One region of the Paenibacillus sp. Soil724D2 genome, then DNA from elsewhere that is predicted to be linked to it. Evidence: riboswitches for the same ligand, from Rfam matches in the RefSeq annotation. Region 1 holds a riboswitch; each other region holds the start of a gene.
What was found. Region 1 has a riboswitch for cyclic di-AMP ahead of ASG85_RS20855 (3D domain-containing protein). Riboswitches for the same ligand answer to the same signal wherever they lie in the genome.

Region 1 (4,214 bases):
CATGGATTCCTTCATATAATGTTCGAATCTTTGCTGCCATAAGGTATGGGTGTTGATGTCCATATTTCTCATAACTAATCCCCTTGTACGAGCTTATAGAAAATGTCGTCTAGTGACGCTCCCGGAAGTTCGGTTTGCCCGCGTAATTCGACTAAATCACCCTGCGCAACCATGCGACCTCGATGAAGGACAACGTAGTTATCGCAATATTTTTCAATGGTTGACAAAATATGCGATGAGATGAGGAATGATGCTCCTTTATGTTTCATTTTGACCATTAATTCTAATAAGGAACGGATCGCTAAAGGGTCAAGGCCGAGAAAGGGTTCATCGATAATATATAACGAGGGTTCGATCAGAAATGCGTTCATAATCATGACTTTCTGTTTCATTCCTTTGGATAAATGGCTGGCGAAGCTGTTCAGCTTGTCCTTCATTTGAAACTGCTCCAAAAGGGAGCTAGATCGAGCCAAATAGTCGTCCTTCGACAAACCGTAGGCCATAGCGGTTAGCTCAAGGTGTTCTCGGATCGTAAGCTCTTCGTAGAGCTCAGGACTTTCGGGTACATAAGCGTAAGTTGCGCGATAGGACAAAGGATTTTCAGCTAAAGTGAGTCCGTTGATTCGAATCGATCCTTTTTGCGGTTGAAGAAGGCCGAGAATGTTTTTGATTGTCGTACTTTTACCCGCACCATTAAGTCCGATGAGTCCCATCATTTCACCTTGACGGATAGAAAAGGTTAGGTCATGAAGAACAGGTTTTTTTGGTAAATATCCCCCGTATAAAGAGTCAACTTGTAGAATGGAGCCCATCTCATTGCCTCCCTGATTAGCAAATTATTGGTATTTATGAATCACTTTCCTATACGATCATTATAAACAAATTTGTAATTTAAGCCTAGTTTAGGGGTGGAAAGTTGAAAAGAGTTAGTATACGTACGTGAAAGTGAGATATAAGTAGATATAAAGCTGTTTTATTGTTCATTTAAGCGAATTTTAGTTGATTTAGCCCTTTTTAGTAGGTGTTAATCCCTTTACAGGTTAAGATTAACAGCGTAATATACTTTTCATAATAACTTAATAACCAATTTGCCATTTTTCCATTCGCTGAGTTCCATTTATGGGAACGGGGGAACCACTGTAAGCTGAAGAAGCATGCTTCTTGAGTGAACAGAGTGAGTAACAGGGGTGAATCTTTGAGTATACTTCGTATGCTCTTAGTAGGGCGACTCTCACGTCCGAATCCGTCAGCTAACCTCGTAAGCGTAAGAGAGGTAACGATTGTCGTGCGTGCTATTTGTGTATTTTATTATACCAACTAAGCCAGCGAGAAGAGTCCTCTTCTTGCTGGCTTTTTGTCTTCATAAAGGGCTATACACATTTCGGACGACTAAAAATTGCCCGGAATTCATATGAATGTTGAATAGGCAAACTGGTGTGGGACGACCAGAAGGCAGCGGTATAGCACCGTACTGCTGATGGCGAACACGTTAAGTTAAACTAAAAAACCTTAGTCGCGTCAAATCTAATCATGCTGTAACCTGGCGGCGAGGCTTTGAAGGAGGACCGAAGAAGTGGGCAGTATCTCTATTAGCGAGACCCATGTAAAACGATCATCCAGCATGTCCTTCGCATTGCGATGGAAGCATGAAAACTTGCGTTTGATTTTAAGTCTAGCCATAATTTCAATCGCAATGACTTTCATGTTTTTGGTGTTGTTGTACGGTACGGCTACCAAGAGCGTATCCGTGGTTGTGAATGGACAAGAAACTGTTGTGCAAACGAAGCAATGGGTCCTGCAACGCCTACTGGATGAACAAGCCATAAAGATTGGTGAACACGATGAAATTTCTACTGCACCAACGACAACAATCAAGGGTGGAGACAAAATTGTCATCGAACATGCCTCACCGATTCAATTGACTGCTGATGGAAAGACCACCACTGTTTACACAACTGCAAGAACGGTAGAAAGTGCATTGCAACGTTTACATATTGCACTTGGGGAGCACGATCGTTTATCTCCCGAACCGACAGCCGCTCTGAGCTCAGGCGATGAAATCAAAATCGTCCGTGTGAAAAAAGAGACGGAGGAAGTAACTGAGCCGATTGCGTTCGATACGGAAAAGAAGAGCGACGCATCGCTGCTCAAAGGCAAAGAGCAAGTCGTCCAAGAAGGTAAAGAGGGCGTACTCTTGAAGAAGAAAGAAAAGACTTTCGAAGATGGTGTTTTAGTCGCGGAAGCAGTTGTGGGTGAAGAAGTACAAACAGAAAGTATTAATAAAGTCGTGTCCGTGGGCACGAAAAACCCTGTTGTTGTTCTCTCGTCTTCATCACCTAGTGTGGATGAGGTTTCGAAGAATGGTGTAACATTTGGGTACAAACAAATCCTGAAGAATGTGAAGTTGACTGCCTATTCGGCAGACGTGGCATCTACAGGTAAATCCGAAGGAACTCCTGGTTTCGGTAAAACCTATACAGGAACTACCGTGACAGAAGGCAGAACAATAGCTGTTGATCCTAAAGTTATCCCCCTAGGATGGTGGGTTTACATCGAGGGCATTGGCTTCCGCCGGGCTGAAGACATTGGCAGCGGTGTGAAAGGTCAAATGATTGATGTCTTCTTTGAAGATCATGGTTATGCCAATAAATTCGGAACGAAGCAAGGGTACACCGTGTATGTGGTAGGACCGAAAAAGCCATCTGAAAATTAACGTGTAAACGTCAGTTTCAGCGGGAAGAATGTCATATATACGTTGCCAAGTAACAACTTGGGCGAAAGAAGAGGGGACCCCTCTTCTTTTTCTGCGTTGAATATGAAAGTATAAGCTCTATACTTTAGCTCAACCTTGACAAACGCGCTCGTCCCAGAAGGACGACGGAGTCGTTTATCCTTGGTACTGGGAAGGGAACTGCTTATGATCAAAGAAGTAATTGTCGTCGAAGGCAAGGACGATACAGCTGCTATTCGCCGAGCGGTAGAGGCGGATACGATTGAAACAGGCGGCTCTGCAATTGGACAAGCCGTACTAAAGCGTATTGCACTTGCGCAGCAGCGAAGAGGCGTTATTATATTCACGGATCCGGACCACGCAGGTGAACGGATTCGGAAGATTGTAGCAGCCAAGGTGCCTGGCTGCAAGCATGCCTTCATTACGCAGGAGCAGGCCGAGTACAAGGGGGATATCGGCGTCGAGAATGCGACGCCTGAAACGATCCGTCAGGCCCTACAGAGCCTTCGCACGGAATATGATGGTGCGGTTTCACAGCTGACCATGGAGGATCTCATGGCCGCAGGTTTGATTGTTCATGCTGAGGCGGCTTCTCGCCGGCTGATTGTGGGTAAAGCATTAGGAATTGGCTATTGCAATGGCAAGCAGTTTTATAAGCGCTGTGCAATGTTTCAAATCTCGCGTGAGGAATTTGAGGCGGCTTTGGAGCATTTGGAAGTTGATAAGTAAAGAGTTGAAAACAATGCGTAAGTATTCACTTGTCACCACGTATTGAGGGTTTACAAAGGCGTTGATTAGAAAACGATAAATATCGTAGAGTCGTTTAGCAACTTTATGAACGTAGATGGACTCCAGTAGTTGCCATTGTTGTAGTTTCTACAACATCGCATTCCAATTGGCTATATCAAAGTTGAAGTGGTAGTTCTTACAATATTTTTGACCCATTTTTGGAAAAAAGTCTGGATTTAGTCCCAAGGGTTATATATATTAAGCAAGATGTAATAGTAAAGACGGAATTTGAGCAGCAATTGTTGCACTTCGAGACTGTTGATTCATTGTGCTCTACTCACAACTGGTAGGTATAACTCCAAAATTAGATTTTAGAGTCATTCAGCTTTTGTAAGGGTAGATGGAGTGGTTGCGAATGTTGTATTTTCTACAACAATTCACACGTACAAAGGCTATTTTCAACTTGAAGTTGTAGTTTGTACAACATTTTGAACCCATTTGGTGCGATATGGCCTGTATAGGACCAAATTGTTGTACATGATACAACAACAAAAGGAGAAAGGCGAGATTTAGGCAACAATTGTTGCACTTTCTACAACATCATTCAACCGCCAATATGGATTTATTTGTCCAGCAACCTCAATTGAGCATAGATGACGAATGATCCCGATTTAAGAATGTAGAGCGAGTGAATTGACAGTCTCCTTCCTGCAACATTATCCAACTGAAAGTATGTATTTATCAGTAAACTCTC
Region 2 (4,214 bases), on a different contig from region 1:
CTTGTTGCCTATCCGCGGAATGCTCAGCTGCGTCTGTGTGTTTACGGCAATACGCTTGCCAGTCAACATATGAATTATCATTGGGAAATGACGGGGCAAGGTCATGTTCTCATGCAGCCTTGTAAGCCAGATCGCAAATTAGATGAGCATATGAAAAATGATAGTCTATTGCGTCGTATTGCCAAAGAAGTACTGCCGTTTGGCGGTATTTTTATCAAATAAAAAAAGGAAAGAAAAAACATTTGCATTTGTCTTCGATTCCTGATATATTATTCCTTGTCGCCTCGGAGAAACGTTAGCGAGAATGACAAGCAATTATACGATGCGGAAGTGGCTCAGCGGTAGAGCATCGCCTTGCCAAGGCGAGGGTCGCGGGTTCGATCCCCGTCTTCCGCTCCAACTAATTTGCGCCCTTAGCTCAGCTGGATAGAGTATTTGACTACGAATCAAAAGGTCGGGAGTTCGAATCTCTCAGGGCGCGCCATTTTCATAATACGCATCGGGACGTAGCTCAGCTTGGTAGAGCACCTGCTTTGGGAGCAGGGGGTCGCATGTTCAAATCGTGTCGTCCCGACCATCAATCCCTTTTAATATGCGGGCGTAGTTTAATGGTAGAACTTCAGCCTTCCAAGCTGATCGCGCGGGTTCGATTCCCGCCGCCCGCTTRACAGAAWAAGATCACCTTCGGGTGYTCTTTTTCGTTTGAACGGGYAAGGAAGAGAAGCCGTATGGGRTCGACCGTCCGTGAAGYCATCATCGAATATACCCAAGTAGGACGCGCGTCCAAATATACCYCTAGRCGCTTCCGTAGGAAGCATTTRAAATAAGTATTTGGAGTATTCCCGCCGCCCGCTTCATAGTAAGTGAAAAGATCACCTTCGGGTGGTCTTTTTCTGTAGATAAGAAAGTATAAGTTTTTTTATACTTTAGCTTCGAAATCTACCTTGACGAACGCGCTCGTCTCAGGAGGACGACGGAGTCGTTTTTCCTTGTTTGGGGTAAACAAAGGGAATCCACTCTATTTAACACCGATGGATTCGCTTTTTGGTTTAGGGTGAAGGGGGCAGCTGGATTAGTATGCCTGTATAAGGGATTTTTCTTGCTTATAAGTAGGGAAGTAGTTGTACTTCGTGCAACAATTTCCTTGGTTTCCTACTCTCCTAGCTAGAGATGTTGTATCCTGTACAACAATTTAGCCTTAATTCGTTCTAAAAGGCCACTTTTGGTCTAAATTGTTGCATTTTTTACAACACGCGTAGAGAAAACGCTTGATTCGATTGAGTAATGTTGTGCGTAGTACAACTTTAGTTGTTTGTCCGGATAGGAGGGATTCCGCAGGGGTTCGACCGTCCATGAAGGTATCGAAGGACTTACCCGAGAAGGATGATCGTCCTGTCGGTGAAGATTTAAGGATAAGCCGATACCAGCCCAAGCCTGTGATTCTGACAACTGATCTTCGTAAGGAGCCAGTCACTTTATTACACTAGAGATCCAATCACGATCGGATCTGGTTCTAATGTGAGCGAAAGAGGAATCATTCAATTCGTCGGGCTTTTTGGAGCATCATATTTTCTGTGACTACAAGCGAAATCAAAAGCATAATAACTTCTCAATAGTGATAATATCAATATCATCGCATTGAAGCGGACGTGGATCGATATCGAAATAGACATGTCTCAAGCCATAATCGCATATGCATGAAATCGAAGCTTGAACGTTGGTGTTCAGGCTTCTACTTTGTGCTGGAAAAAACACTTGTCAAAACTAACTATATTAGTTAATATACTAATTAAATTAGCATGTGGAAAGGGATGGTGCTCGACATGTCATTTATTGTATTTATGCTCTTATTTACAGTGTTATGCGGATGGCTGGAAAGTCTTGTTCTCAGTCGCTCGAAAAGGGAGGGAATGTAAATGTTTGCTGGACATTTTGGGCTTGCTGCAGCAGTGAAAGCAAGAACACCGGAGGTGCCGATCTGGGCGCTCATGCTTAGTACTCAGCTGCTTGATGTTGTATTCGTCCCTTTATATCTTTCTGGTGTTGAAACGATCGATACAAGCATCGGTACGGGATATGGGGAAGGGATTATTCATGCTGACTATACACACTCATTAGTTGGGGCGCTGCTCATTGCTATCTTATCAGGACTATTGGCTTGGAAGTTGTGGGGCAAAAGAGGAGGCGCAGCTATAGGAGGGCTTACCTTCAGTCACTGGATACTTGATCTTCTCGTTCATCGTACAGATATGCCATTCTTACCGGGGAATGCTGGAGGACTTCCATTAGTAGGATTTAGTCTGTGGCAGTGGCCGTGGGTGAGCGCTGCTCTTGAGATTATTCTCGTGGTTGCAGGTTCTATCCTTTACTTCCACACACTTCGTAATACCGCTAAACTGTCAAAACAAATGACAACAGACGGAAACTTAATTTGGCGTACACGTCTTGCGGGAGGTGTCATGGCCGTTCTATTGATTGCCTCGTTTATTTCAGATTTTGCTTTGCATTTATAACTCTATGGAAACTATTACCACTATGCAAAAGTTGAAAGTAATAGTTCAACTATGCTAGTCTAACATAGACAAAAAATGCCGAATCTCGGAGCAGCAAAAGCTCCGGTACGGGGGACTTCTTTAATTTGGGGTGAATGAATGCTCGGCTGTTTTACTAAACTGAGCACGCTAGGGAAACCTCTTCCCGAACCCGTCAACTAACCTCGGAGGCTTCAAGGAGGCAAGGTTTTTGAAATTTTTCACAAAAAGCTTTATTTGCTCATGCGCACTTGTTGGTGCGGCAGTATCCATTTTGTCCGCTCCCTCGGTTCAAGCAGCATCAGGTTCATCTTCATCCACTGTAAAAGTCCAGGTCAATGATGAGTTGGTTCAGTTCCCAGAAGTACAGCCATTTATTGACAACGCAGGAACGCTGCAAGTCCCTTTGCGAGTACTGTCTGAGAAATTGGGTTATCAAGTAGGCTGGGCGAAGCAAGAAAGCGAAATAGTGGTCACGTTGAAGAGCAAGCAGCAGACGATTCAACTTACAACCGACGAGAAGCAAGCGATCGTTAACAGTAAGAAGATTAGTCTGGAAAGCAGTCCGACGCTTTATCAAGGTAATACGTATGTACCCTTGCGTTTCATTACTGAAACATTCGGTTCTCCGATTGAGTGGAATGAAGCGAATCGTATCGCGATTGTGAATGTCGATGGCAAGTCGCACAAGCCAGCCTGGATTGCACCGCCACCAGCACCAGCTCCAAAGGTAGCAGCGGTAGCTATACCTTCCACGTCTGATCAAATCGTGCAAACAGCAAATACGTTCATGGGCACGCCATACGTTTGGGGAGGCACAACACCCAGAGGGTTTGATTGTTCCGGATTTGTGCGCTATTTGTACGAAGCTAAAGGCATTGATCTACCCAGAACTTCGGTTCAAATGTACGATCAAGCTGGAACCAGGGTTACAGACTTGAAGGTTGGAGATCTTGTGTTTTTTGCAGCAGGCAGTGTAAATCATGTTGGTATTTATCTGGGGAATGATCAATTCATTTCAGCGACAACGTCTAGAGGTGTAACGATAGATAGTCTCGCCAGTTCATACTGGGGATCCAGATATGTGGGAGCCAAAAGAGTTCTGTAAGTAAGCCATGTGGTGAAAAAGGATTAAATCATCGGGCATTTGTTTTCTATGAATCTTTCGAATGAAAGCATAGAAGGCAAATGTTCTTTTTTTACGCGAAATATTGCGATTTTTATCGAAATTTTATGGTTTTTAGCCTATAATGAAGAAATGTTTGGAAGAAAGCAGGTGACACGAACGGCATGCAATTAAGTGTCTGGAAAAGTTGGTTTTATAAAAAAAGACATTCGAATAAAGCAAATAGCATGTATATCGTGGAACAAGGTCCTGCCATACCAGAAGAGATTCGGGGAGTCATTGATCGATTTTTTCTTACGTATAATCATTTCAAAGGGGCAAGAAGCCTACAGACGGATACGTTTATAAAAGAGGTCTTTTACGCAACGAAACAGGATCCGAAGGATCAAAGGACAATTGAAGAGATGGAAGCCTATATTCAGCAGAAAAATGTGCATCGTTTGCGATTGAAATCCTTTGTTGTAGATGAGTATCTTCGTATAGGCGAAAAGGTTTGCATGATTGGTGTGACGAGGGAATTCAGTAATAATCAAAGAAATCGCGTGCTTTATTTTCTA
Region 3 (4,214 bases), on a different contig from region 1:
TGCTCGGAACCTTCAACCTTCATCAGGTTGTCGCAAGATTTCTCGTGGCAAAACCGTTTAGAGCGGTTCCGGGATACGCCGTAGTAACTTTATTTCATAAACAATCGAGGAGCGATACTAAATGAAAACAACTATTTTCGAAGAATTGATCAATATTAGAGCACAAACACTGGGAAAATTGGAAGGCCTAACTGAGGAACTCGCGGACCGCATTCCTGCTGGTTTTCGCAATAATATCCGTTGGCACCTTGGTCACATCTATTTCGTTACGGATTACTTGGCGCTATCGCAGCTGAATATCCCGCTTCATCTGCCAGAAGGGTTTACTGATCGGTTCGTTTCCGGAAAGTCGCCATTGGACACGTACCCCGCTTCGCTTCCTAATCCGACATTGCCAGAACTGAAAACCTTGCTGACAGAACAGCTGGATAGAATTCGCAAGCAGTATCCGATGGACCGCTTGAACGAAAATGTAGCTGCGATTAATACGTCCACGGGACTCGCTCTAGTAACTCCAGAGCAATCGCTCCGCTATAACCTATACCATGAAGGATTGCACTTCGGAATCCTTTCCACTTATAAAAGATTATTGTCCCAAGAATAGCAAAAGCGAAAAATAGCCTCAAAATGAGAGGTTCCTGATAAAATTCGTCGGAATAGAAAAAGGTACAATCACTTCCAAAGAAGAAGCGATTGTACCTTTTTTCTATCTATTTTCCATTGATCCGGCTAACCGGCAAAGTAAACTATTGCTGAAAGGCGATGAATAGCCTGTCAATGGTATGCAGCGAAGCCATTTCCGATGGAGCCCATTCGCGCTGATGTGAACAAAAATACATTTAACACGAAATAAGAAAAACAAAAACCCTCGAGGGTAGTTCAGTCAAATAAGGGGCAGCACCAGATCCAGATAACTGGGATAGAATGCAAGCCACCTTCTCATACTAACTATGAGACAATGGAGGTGAACGCTATGCCCAAAAATGACGCCGATCCCAAGTATGACCGTGAAGATAACAAAGCAGATAAGAAAAACAATCAGCAAAATAACGCTAATTTCATGGAAGAAGCTCAAACGCTATCGAGCAACGAGGCACCTGATTACGTCCCAAGTTTAAATGGTATCCCCAAGAATCAAGTTTAAGTAACTGCAGGCTGCTCTTCTCATCCCAATAGGATGGAGAGCAGCCTTTCTAGTTTTTTTCTGGTTGTTCTGCCCTAAATAAAAAAAGCTGATTTCTTGAGAAGTAAATCTCAGAAATCAAGCTTTTTCTTATAAGCTATTTTAATTGGATAGTTTGTAAACTTTAATGGTTTGGATACCAAACTTCTGCAAGGATTTCTTGGATCCTGGGATAAAGATATCAACACGTTTGCCTTTGATTGCACCGCCTGTGTCTGTTGCATAAGCATACATGCCGCCTGCAGGTAGGCCATTGAAATTATAACCTTCTATATAGAGCTTAGATCCAAGAGGAATCACCGAGGGATCAACAGCAACGGTTCCAATACCTAATGGATTCCCCATATAATCAAAAGCTCCGTAGCCGCCATTCTCAGATGGATCTGCTGAATAGGCAGTAGATTGAAACAATTCATAATCTGGCGCATGCTTATTGCCATCTTTACTTAGAATAGCTAATTTGCTGCTAGCGTCCCACTGAACGGGAATATCGGATGCTTTGCTTAAAAAACGAAGAGGAACGTATACGCGTCCATTTTGGAATTCCGCATGTGTGTCCATCTCGACACGGTTGCTATCGATTTCAGCTTCCTTTTGTCCCGATACTAAGGTAATCGAATGTTTGTCGTTATTTAGCGTGACCTTGATCTCATCGCCTTCTCTTTGCCACTTCACGTCATAACCAAGCTTCTCCGTTACGAAACGAATCGGTACTTGGGTAGAATGATTGTCATCTAGAAATGGTTGAGCATCCGGAAATTGAACCAAGTCATCATTGACTTGCACTTTCACGTCCATCTCAGCGGCATGCGCCGTAAATGGGGAAAGAAAGCCTCCTGCCAACACTGTTAAAGACACAGCAAGGCTAGTTAACCCTTTAGTAATTGTATGCAATTGGTAATCCTCCTTCAATGAGCCTTCGAGGTTAGTTGACGGGTTCGGGAAGAAGGTTCTCCCTAGTCTGCTCCTTTGAAGAGCAAATATTCACCCCATGTAAATCGTCCCCCGTACCGGCACTTTGTCTGTGCACCGGACTCGGCTTCAAATAGTTTAGCATTCGAGGCTCGGCGGGACAACGACCAAAATATGGATGGAGGTCTTAGCACGTACTGGACTTAGGTCTAGGTACAAAAACAGTCGCGAGTCCGTTTTGACGTATAGCTGTTTCAGGTACGATAGAAGCATGAAGAACACGTGAAGGGCGGTAAACAGAATGAGTATGGATCGATCAAAAGGGTTGGCACTAGTTTTAATCACGGCAGGTTTACTTATTTGTCTGCATCATTTGGGTGGTCATGTTCATTTAATGGGCTTTTTATTCCCGGCAGCTATGCTTGGATTAGGCTATGTAGGGATTAAGAATGGGAAGAAAATTGGATGGTTTTTCGCCGGCTTGGGCGGCTTGATACTGACTATTAAACTATCGGGCTTCATCGCGATTGCGTTCGCAGCATGTTTAGTGGTGTATGGTATTCATTTATTGAAGAAACGAAATGAATTTTAAATCAACAGTAATGGGGGTGTAACAACATGAGTATATTGGATCGCATTGGAAAGATGGCAGAAGCAGCATGGCATGAAACGGCCGGCAAGCTTGATCACCATGATCGGGGGAGCAGCATGATCGAGAAGCTGGAACAGCGCTATCAGGATGCGCTGCAGCGAACTATTGAACTGCGAAGCCACAGTGTGAACGCAGAGGAGATGGCGCAGCTGCGCGGCGAGCAGGCCGAGCTGGCGATGCGCGCCGGCGATGAAGAGCTCGCGCGGCTAGCGCTGCAAGAGAAGCAGCGCGAGGAAGCCGCTTGCGAGCACTACCGCGCGCAGTACGCGAGCAGCCAGGACGTGTGCCTGGCGCTCGCGGATGAACTGCGCGGGCTGCGTGCGGGGCACGCAGCCGAGGGGGTGCAGCCGCCGAGCGGCGGGCTGCACGAGAAAGAGGCTCGCGATACTTGGCGCGAGCTGGAAGTGACCGGCCGCGAGCTCGGCCGGGAAGCGCTTCAGGGGCTCCGCGAAGCGGGCCGCCTGTCGCAAGAGACGCTGAAGGAAGCCGGCGGCAACCTTCAGCAGGAACTGCGCACGCTGCGCGGCAAGTTCCAGCAAGAGTGGCAGCAGCATCGCTCCAGTGATGATACCGATCCGCGCGGCAAGAAATAGCCGCGTGTTATCCCTCCAGCGCCTGATAAGTAGGCGCTGAGGAGCCCTTGACCTCCATGATTCATACGGAAGCCTTGCCGCGCAAGGATTTGCATCTTGGAGGTCGTCCATTCTTATGGTATGCTAGGAATCTATATGAACTAATTAAAAGTCAGCCAGAGGAGGTGCAGCGATGGGAGAAGAAACTAAAAGCAACCGTAACCGCAATACAGCACTAGTGCTGATTGGAGCCGGTCTTTTTTTGCTTCTAGATCATACGATAGGCTTTTTCCCCATTCTTGCCATTATCCTCATCTTGCTAGGCATTCATCGGGTCCGTTCACGCAAAGAGCGCAAAGGTTATGTACTGATCGGCATAGGGGCAGTGATTTTATTCGGTGATCACATTACTATCGTGTTCTCTATTGTTTTAATTTCGCTAGGTTTGTTTTTCATACGATCTAAGCAAGTACACAAAGACGATACGTACATGCAAAAGCAGAAATTGGTGGATAGCGTCCGTTTAGGCCGTGAGCCTTGGATTTTACGGAACAGTTCAACTTGGTACATTATTGGAGAAACCTACATTGATCTTTCACTTGCGATTTTGGAGCAAAAGGAAACCACGGTCATCCTGCAAGGTGTTGTAGGGGATGTAGATATAAAAGTGCCGGAGGATATCGGTGTCGCTGTGACGGCTTCCATCTCATTTGGGCAGATTCAAGTTGCGAATGAGCGTGAGTCAGGGGTTATGAACAAGCTGATTTGGCAGTCCCCTAACTATGAACTTTGCGATCACCGCGTGAAACTTGTGCTTTCTTACATCGTAGGAGATATCAAGATCAAAGTATTGTGAGAATGTGCGCTTAGGCACGCGTAAAGATCTCGAGGAGGT
Region 4 (4,214 bases), on a different contig from region 1:
CCCACTTATCCCACTTCTCCTGCATCAATTCTTCATCTTCATCGGAGAACGAAACATAGAAGGCAATCACGTTTGGAGACAACGATTTCGCATAGTTCAAGGACTGTGCCACAACCCGATGAATGCCCGCCACAGGCACAATAATCAAAGGCTCCTTCGTGCAAACCCGCTCAATCGTTATATCAATACGCAATTGCTTCGCTACATCATCGTAGTGATGACTAATTTTCGTAATTAACCAAAGCAGCAGCGGGGTTATAATAATAACAATCCACGCACCTTCGGTAAATTTAGTGATGGAAAATATGAGTAAAACAGCAAGAGAAACGATCCCGCCTAAACCATTGATGAGCAGCTTTCCGATCCAACCTTTCACTCGCTCTCTCAGCCATTTACGAACCAAGCCGCCTTGCGCAAGTGTAAATGATAAAAACACGCCAATCGCATATAGAGGAATGAGTGCATCGGTCTTACCTTTGAAACCAATCAGAAGAATACTGGCAAGCACACCAAGTGTGATAATACCATAGTGAAACGAAAGTCGGTCTCCCCGGAAGGAGAACATGCGCGGGAAGTTTTTATCCTGTGCCATGATGGATGCTAAGATTGGAAAGCCGTTGAAGCTAGTATTAGCAGCCAAAACCAGAATGAGCATGGTACCAATTTGAGTTGCGTAGTACATCGCTCCACGACCAAAAGCCTGCTCTGTCACCATCGATAATACAGATGTATGGCCATTAGGATCAGGTACAATACCATAACCCAGAGCTAACACCGTTACGCCGCCAAACACGATAGCCAAAAGTGTCCCTAAGGATACTAACGTGCGCTTCGCGTTTTTCACGGATGGTGAGCGGAAATGCGGCACGGCATCGGAGATGGCCTCGATTCCCGTCACGGCTGAACACCCGGAGGAAAATGCTTTTAAAAGAACGAATAACGTTAATGAGCTCGTCATTGAGCTCGGAGCAAACGCTATGGGATGCGTATTCATGGATCCCGTCAGCATATCGTATATGCCTTTGCCCACTAGCACTAAAATACATAGAATAAAAAAGTACGTTGGAATAGCGAAAATCGTACCTGATTCCGAAGTTCCTCGCAAATTAAGCCAAACCATGATCCACACGAGAACTAAAGTAATCGGAACAATGTACGGCACCGCCGATGGAAAAGCTGACGTAATCGCCTGCACACCGGCTGAGATCGAAACGGCAACGGTAAGTGTATAGTCAATAAGCAGCGAAACTCCAGTCAGCCTCCCCCAAACCATACCTAGGTTTTCTTTGGAAACCATATACGCTCCGCCACCTTGCGGGTAGGCCTCTATCACTTGTCTATAGCTAAAAACTAGCAGCATAATCAGAGCAATAATGGATATCGCAATGGGCAATGAGAACGCAAAAGCGGCAATACCAACAGTCGCGAGTTCTAAAAGAATCTGCTCAGTCCCGTAGGCAACTGACGATAAGGCATCCGAGGATAGGATCGGTAATGCTTTCCAAACCTGCATTTTTTCGGATTCCATTTCGCTGGATTTAAGCGGTTTGCCAAACATAATTTTTTTCAATGAATCGCTTGTCATTCGTGCTAGTTCCCCCAATTAAACCTAATATCTGACATCAAACTGCGTTTTAGGACGCAAAAAAACACAAGGATAGACCTTGTGTTTATACACATGTTCTCCTTCCCACGGTCGCTTACGAGGTTAGCTGTCGGGTTCGGGCCGCGAGAATCTGCCCTAAATGGTGCCATACTTAAGCACCTTTACTCACCCCATGAAACTTGTGGTTCCCCCGCTTTTCTAAACAGAAAATTAAGCGAAATATTCAACTGTAACGTACGAGTTGAATACTACTCTCTTCTTGCAGCATAGTAAAGGATTGAAAAAACTTAAAAAGATAACTCCAACCACTTCATTCACTCAATAATACGCTTACAATCATACGATTCATTGATTTACTTCCATTCTCTTATTACATCGTGGTTTTTTAAGCATTTCTTAATGAGTTGAGTAATTAATGAAGCAAAATAAAAGAAAATATTGGATTTTAATGATAACTCCTATGCAAACGAGGATCTGTGTTGAACCCACAAGCTGAGAAAAAGCTAGCCATTCTCAAATGGACAACAAAATAGACGGCTTACGCCGTCCTTGGTTGAGAGTGTTTATAATGTTGATAAAATGCAATCTACGCGCAAGAGATGTAATGTTGAAACATTTGCTTACATATCTGTGTAAAGTTGTACTTTGTGCAACAATAAGCAAACTAATCCGCGTTATCCACGCGATTGTTGCAAAAAATACAACACTTTTAGGCAACTTGCCTCTCTAATTCTCCATTTTATTTGAATCATCCTTTTTGTCTGAACCAAGAATCACATAAGCAACGCTAAATAAAACGGTTATGCCAAAGATCTGAAGCCACGCCTTTACCGCATTTATTTTCACATTATAACTTATACTCGAATACACACCCTTTGTTGGTTGAAAGGAAACATCCAACCTGGATACCCAGATCGATTGATAACCTTGTTTTTCTGGAAAAGGAAACGGACTATTCGATAATAGGTAATAATCATCTGGGACGGCAAGAAAGCAAATAATGATGATAACGACAGCATAAACAGCCAAAAGCTTCTTACGGTGTGAGGTAACTTCCAAATTCACATCTTCTTTCGTTTTTGATTTTCAAAGCTCTTCAACGACAATGCCTTGGGCAAATTGGTCACTTAGCAAAGGTACCCTCTCCTTGCTCATTCCCAACACATTTTGAGAATACATCTAGGCCAGCTTTGGCTGCTGAATAAACACTCATACCAGAAAGATGATTTTTCGAGGACATAGAGGAAACATTTAATACACGTTTTGGAATCTGAAGGTGTTGGGAAAACCGAATGAACATGGAAGTTAAAAGGATTGGAGCCAGCAAATTTACGTGGACACTCGTAGTCAACTCTTCGGTACTTCCATGCTCAATACTGGATAATGGGGTTACAACTGCAGCTCACTCTCAACAACTAAGCCCTCGTTCCTATTCCTGGAAATACAAAGCAGATGATGTTCAGAGGATATAAGCCTACGAGCAAGTGCTTCACCTAAACCTCTTGATGTCCCTGTTATTATAAAGTATTTCAATCAAATACCTCCCCCCAAAATTAGTACCTGGTACTAACTCATCCGAGTATAATCCATAATTTGGAAAAATTCAATGTAAATCAGAGCTACCACGGCAGCTCTTTTCCCCAGTCTTGGTACAAGGAATAAATTTCCGTTTTCCAAGGAAACCTACTCTCAGGTGATATAACATGAATCTGACAGAAACAACGGATATGGCCAGACTTAAACTTCAATTTGAATCAAATAGTGATTTTGTGATGGAACGAAAACAACTTTTGGGTCATGAAGTTGTATTTTGTTATTTTCACCCCTTTGTTAACCTTGCACAAACGAATCAATTATTATCTTGGATGGAGTCCAGTCCAATCAGTGATTGGCTTCAGCAAATAAGCCTATTGAATGGCCAATTAAACGCTTCTTACGACCTGCAGTTGAGCAGCTTATTGGATGGTAATTTAGTTATTTATTTACTCGATAACCCTATAAGAAATTTTGTTATTGAGCCCGTTCCGTCAACGATTAGGAGAACGCTAAATGTTCCACAAAATGAAAATGTGATTGAGTCTTCCTTCGGAGCATTTAATGAGGATTTGGACACGAATATAGCGCTGATCCGCGATGAGCTAAGATCCCCTAAACTAACCATGAATACCATGATGATGGGGACAAAACAACCAAAAAGAACCACCTTAACTTATTTATCCGACTCTGTTAATCGTAAGCTACTTTCATCCTTAATGAAGAAGCTAGAGGCAAATAAAGCAAAGGAATTTAAACATTTGCAAGAAATCATCAAGGTTTTGGGAGAAGGGAATTTCAGCCTTATTTCCCCTTGTCTAACTTCTGAGCGGCCGGCAGAAGCAGCGGACCATTTGAAAAATGGCCGTGTTATCCTGTTTATCGAAGGACTTCCGTACGCTTTTGTTATGCCAGTTATTATTACAGATCTCTGGTGCTTGAACTCCGATCGTAACTTCCCTAAGATTACAATGGTTACCATTCGGATGCTTCGGTTTATCGGTATGTTTATCGCTTTAGTCTTACCTGCTCTATATGTATCCTTGGTCTCTGTGAATCCAGAAGTATTGAGAAT

Region 2: another riboswitch for cyclic di-AMP. It lies ahead of ASG85_RS35225 (NlpC/P60 family protein); the one in region 1 lies ahead of ASG85_RS20855 (3D domain-containing protein).
Region 3: another riboswitch for cyclic di-AMP. It lies ahead of ASG85_RS39755 (stalk domain-containing protein); the one in region 1 lies ahead of ASG85_RS20855 (3D domain-containing protein).
Region 4: another riboswitch for cyclic di-AMP. It lies ahead of ASG85_RS08865 (APC family permease); the one in region 1 lies ahead of ASG85_RS20855 (3D domain-containing protein).

What each region holds. Positions count from the first base shown of each region.
Region 1 covers NZ_LMRY01000024.1:12,890-17,103, forward strand. Annotated here, with positions in the region: gene ASG85_RS20845 (ABC transporter permease) at 1-72, opposite strand, end outside; gene ASG85_RS20850 (ABC transporter ATP-binding protein) at 75-812, opposite strand; cyclic di-AMP (ydaO/yuaA leader) riboswitch at 1,095-1,280, shown strand; gene ASG85_RS20855 (3D domain-containing protein) at 1,574-2,713, shown strand; gene rnmV (ribonuclease M5) at 2,918-3,460, shown strand.
Region 2 covers NZ_LMRY01000059.1:367,309-371,522, reverse strand. Annotated here, with positions in the region: gene ASG85_RS35255 (AIM24 family protein) at 1-222, shown strand, start outside; tRNA gene ASG85_RS35250 (tRNA-Gly) at 325-399, shown strand; tRNA gene ASG85_RS35245 (tRNA-Arg) at 408-484, shown strand; tRNA gene ASG85_RS35240 (tRNA-Pro) at 501-577, shown strand; tRNA gene ASG85_RS35235 (tRNA-Gly) at 595-665, shown strand; gene ASG85_RS39685 (hypothetical protein) at 1,353-1,487, shown strand; gene ASG85_RS35230 (hypothetical protein) at 1,917-2,513, shown strand; cyclic di-AMP (ydaO/yuaA leader) riboswitch at 2,580-2,740, shown strand; gene ASG85_RS35225 (NlpC/P60 family protein) at 2,743-3,639, shown strand; gene ASG85_RS35220 (hypothetical protein) at 3,822-4,214, shown strand, end outside.
Region 3 covers NZ_LMRY01000023.1:293,847-298,060, reverse strand. Annotated here, with positions in the region: gene ASG85_RS20590 (DinB family protein) at 122-604, shown strand; gene ASG85_RS38755 (hypothetical protein) at 974-1,144, shown strand; gene ASG85_RS39755 (stalk domain-containing protein) at 1,286-2,077, opposite strand; cyclic di-AMP (ydaO/yuaA leader) riboswitch at 2,082-2,234, opposite strand; gene ASG85_RS20580 (hypothetical protein) at 2,397-2,687, shown strand; gene ASG85_RS20575 (PspA/IM30 family protein) at 2,714-3,340, shown strand; gene liaF (cell wall-active antibiotics response protein LiaF) at 3,513-4,175, shown strand.
Region 4 covers NZ_LMRY01000006.1:353,990-358,203, forward strand. Annotated here, with positions in the region: gene ASG85_RS08865 (APC family permease) at 1-1,585, opposite strand, end outside; cyclic di-AMP (ydaO/yuaA leader) riboswitch at 1,683-1,833, opposite strand; gene ASG85_RS08870 (hypothetical protein) at 2,333-2,665, opposite strand; partial or broken gene ASG85_RS39830 (SDR family NAD(P)-dependent oxidoreductase) at 2,730-2,984, opposite strand; gene ASG85_RS08875 (spore germination protein) at 3,310-4,214, shown strand, end outside.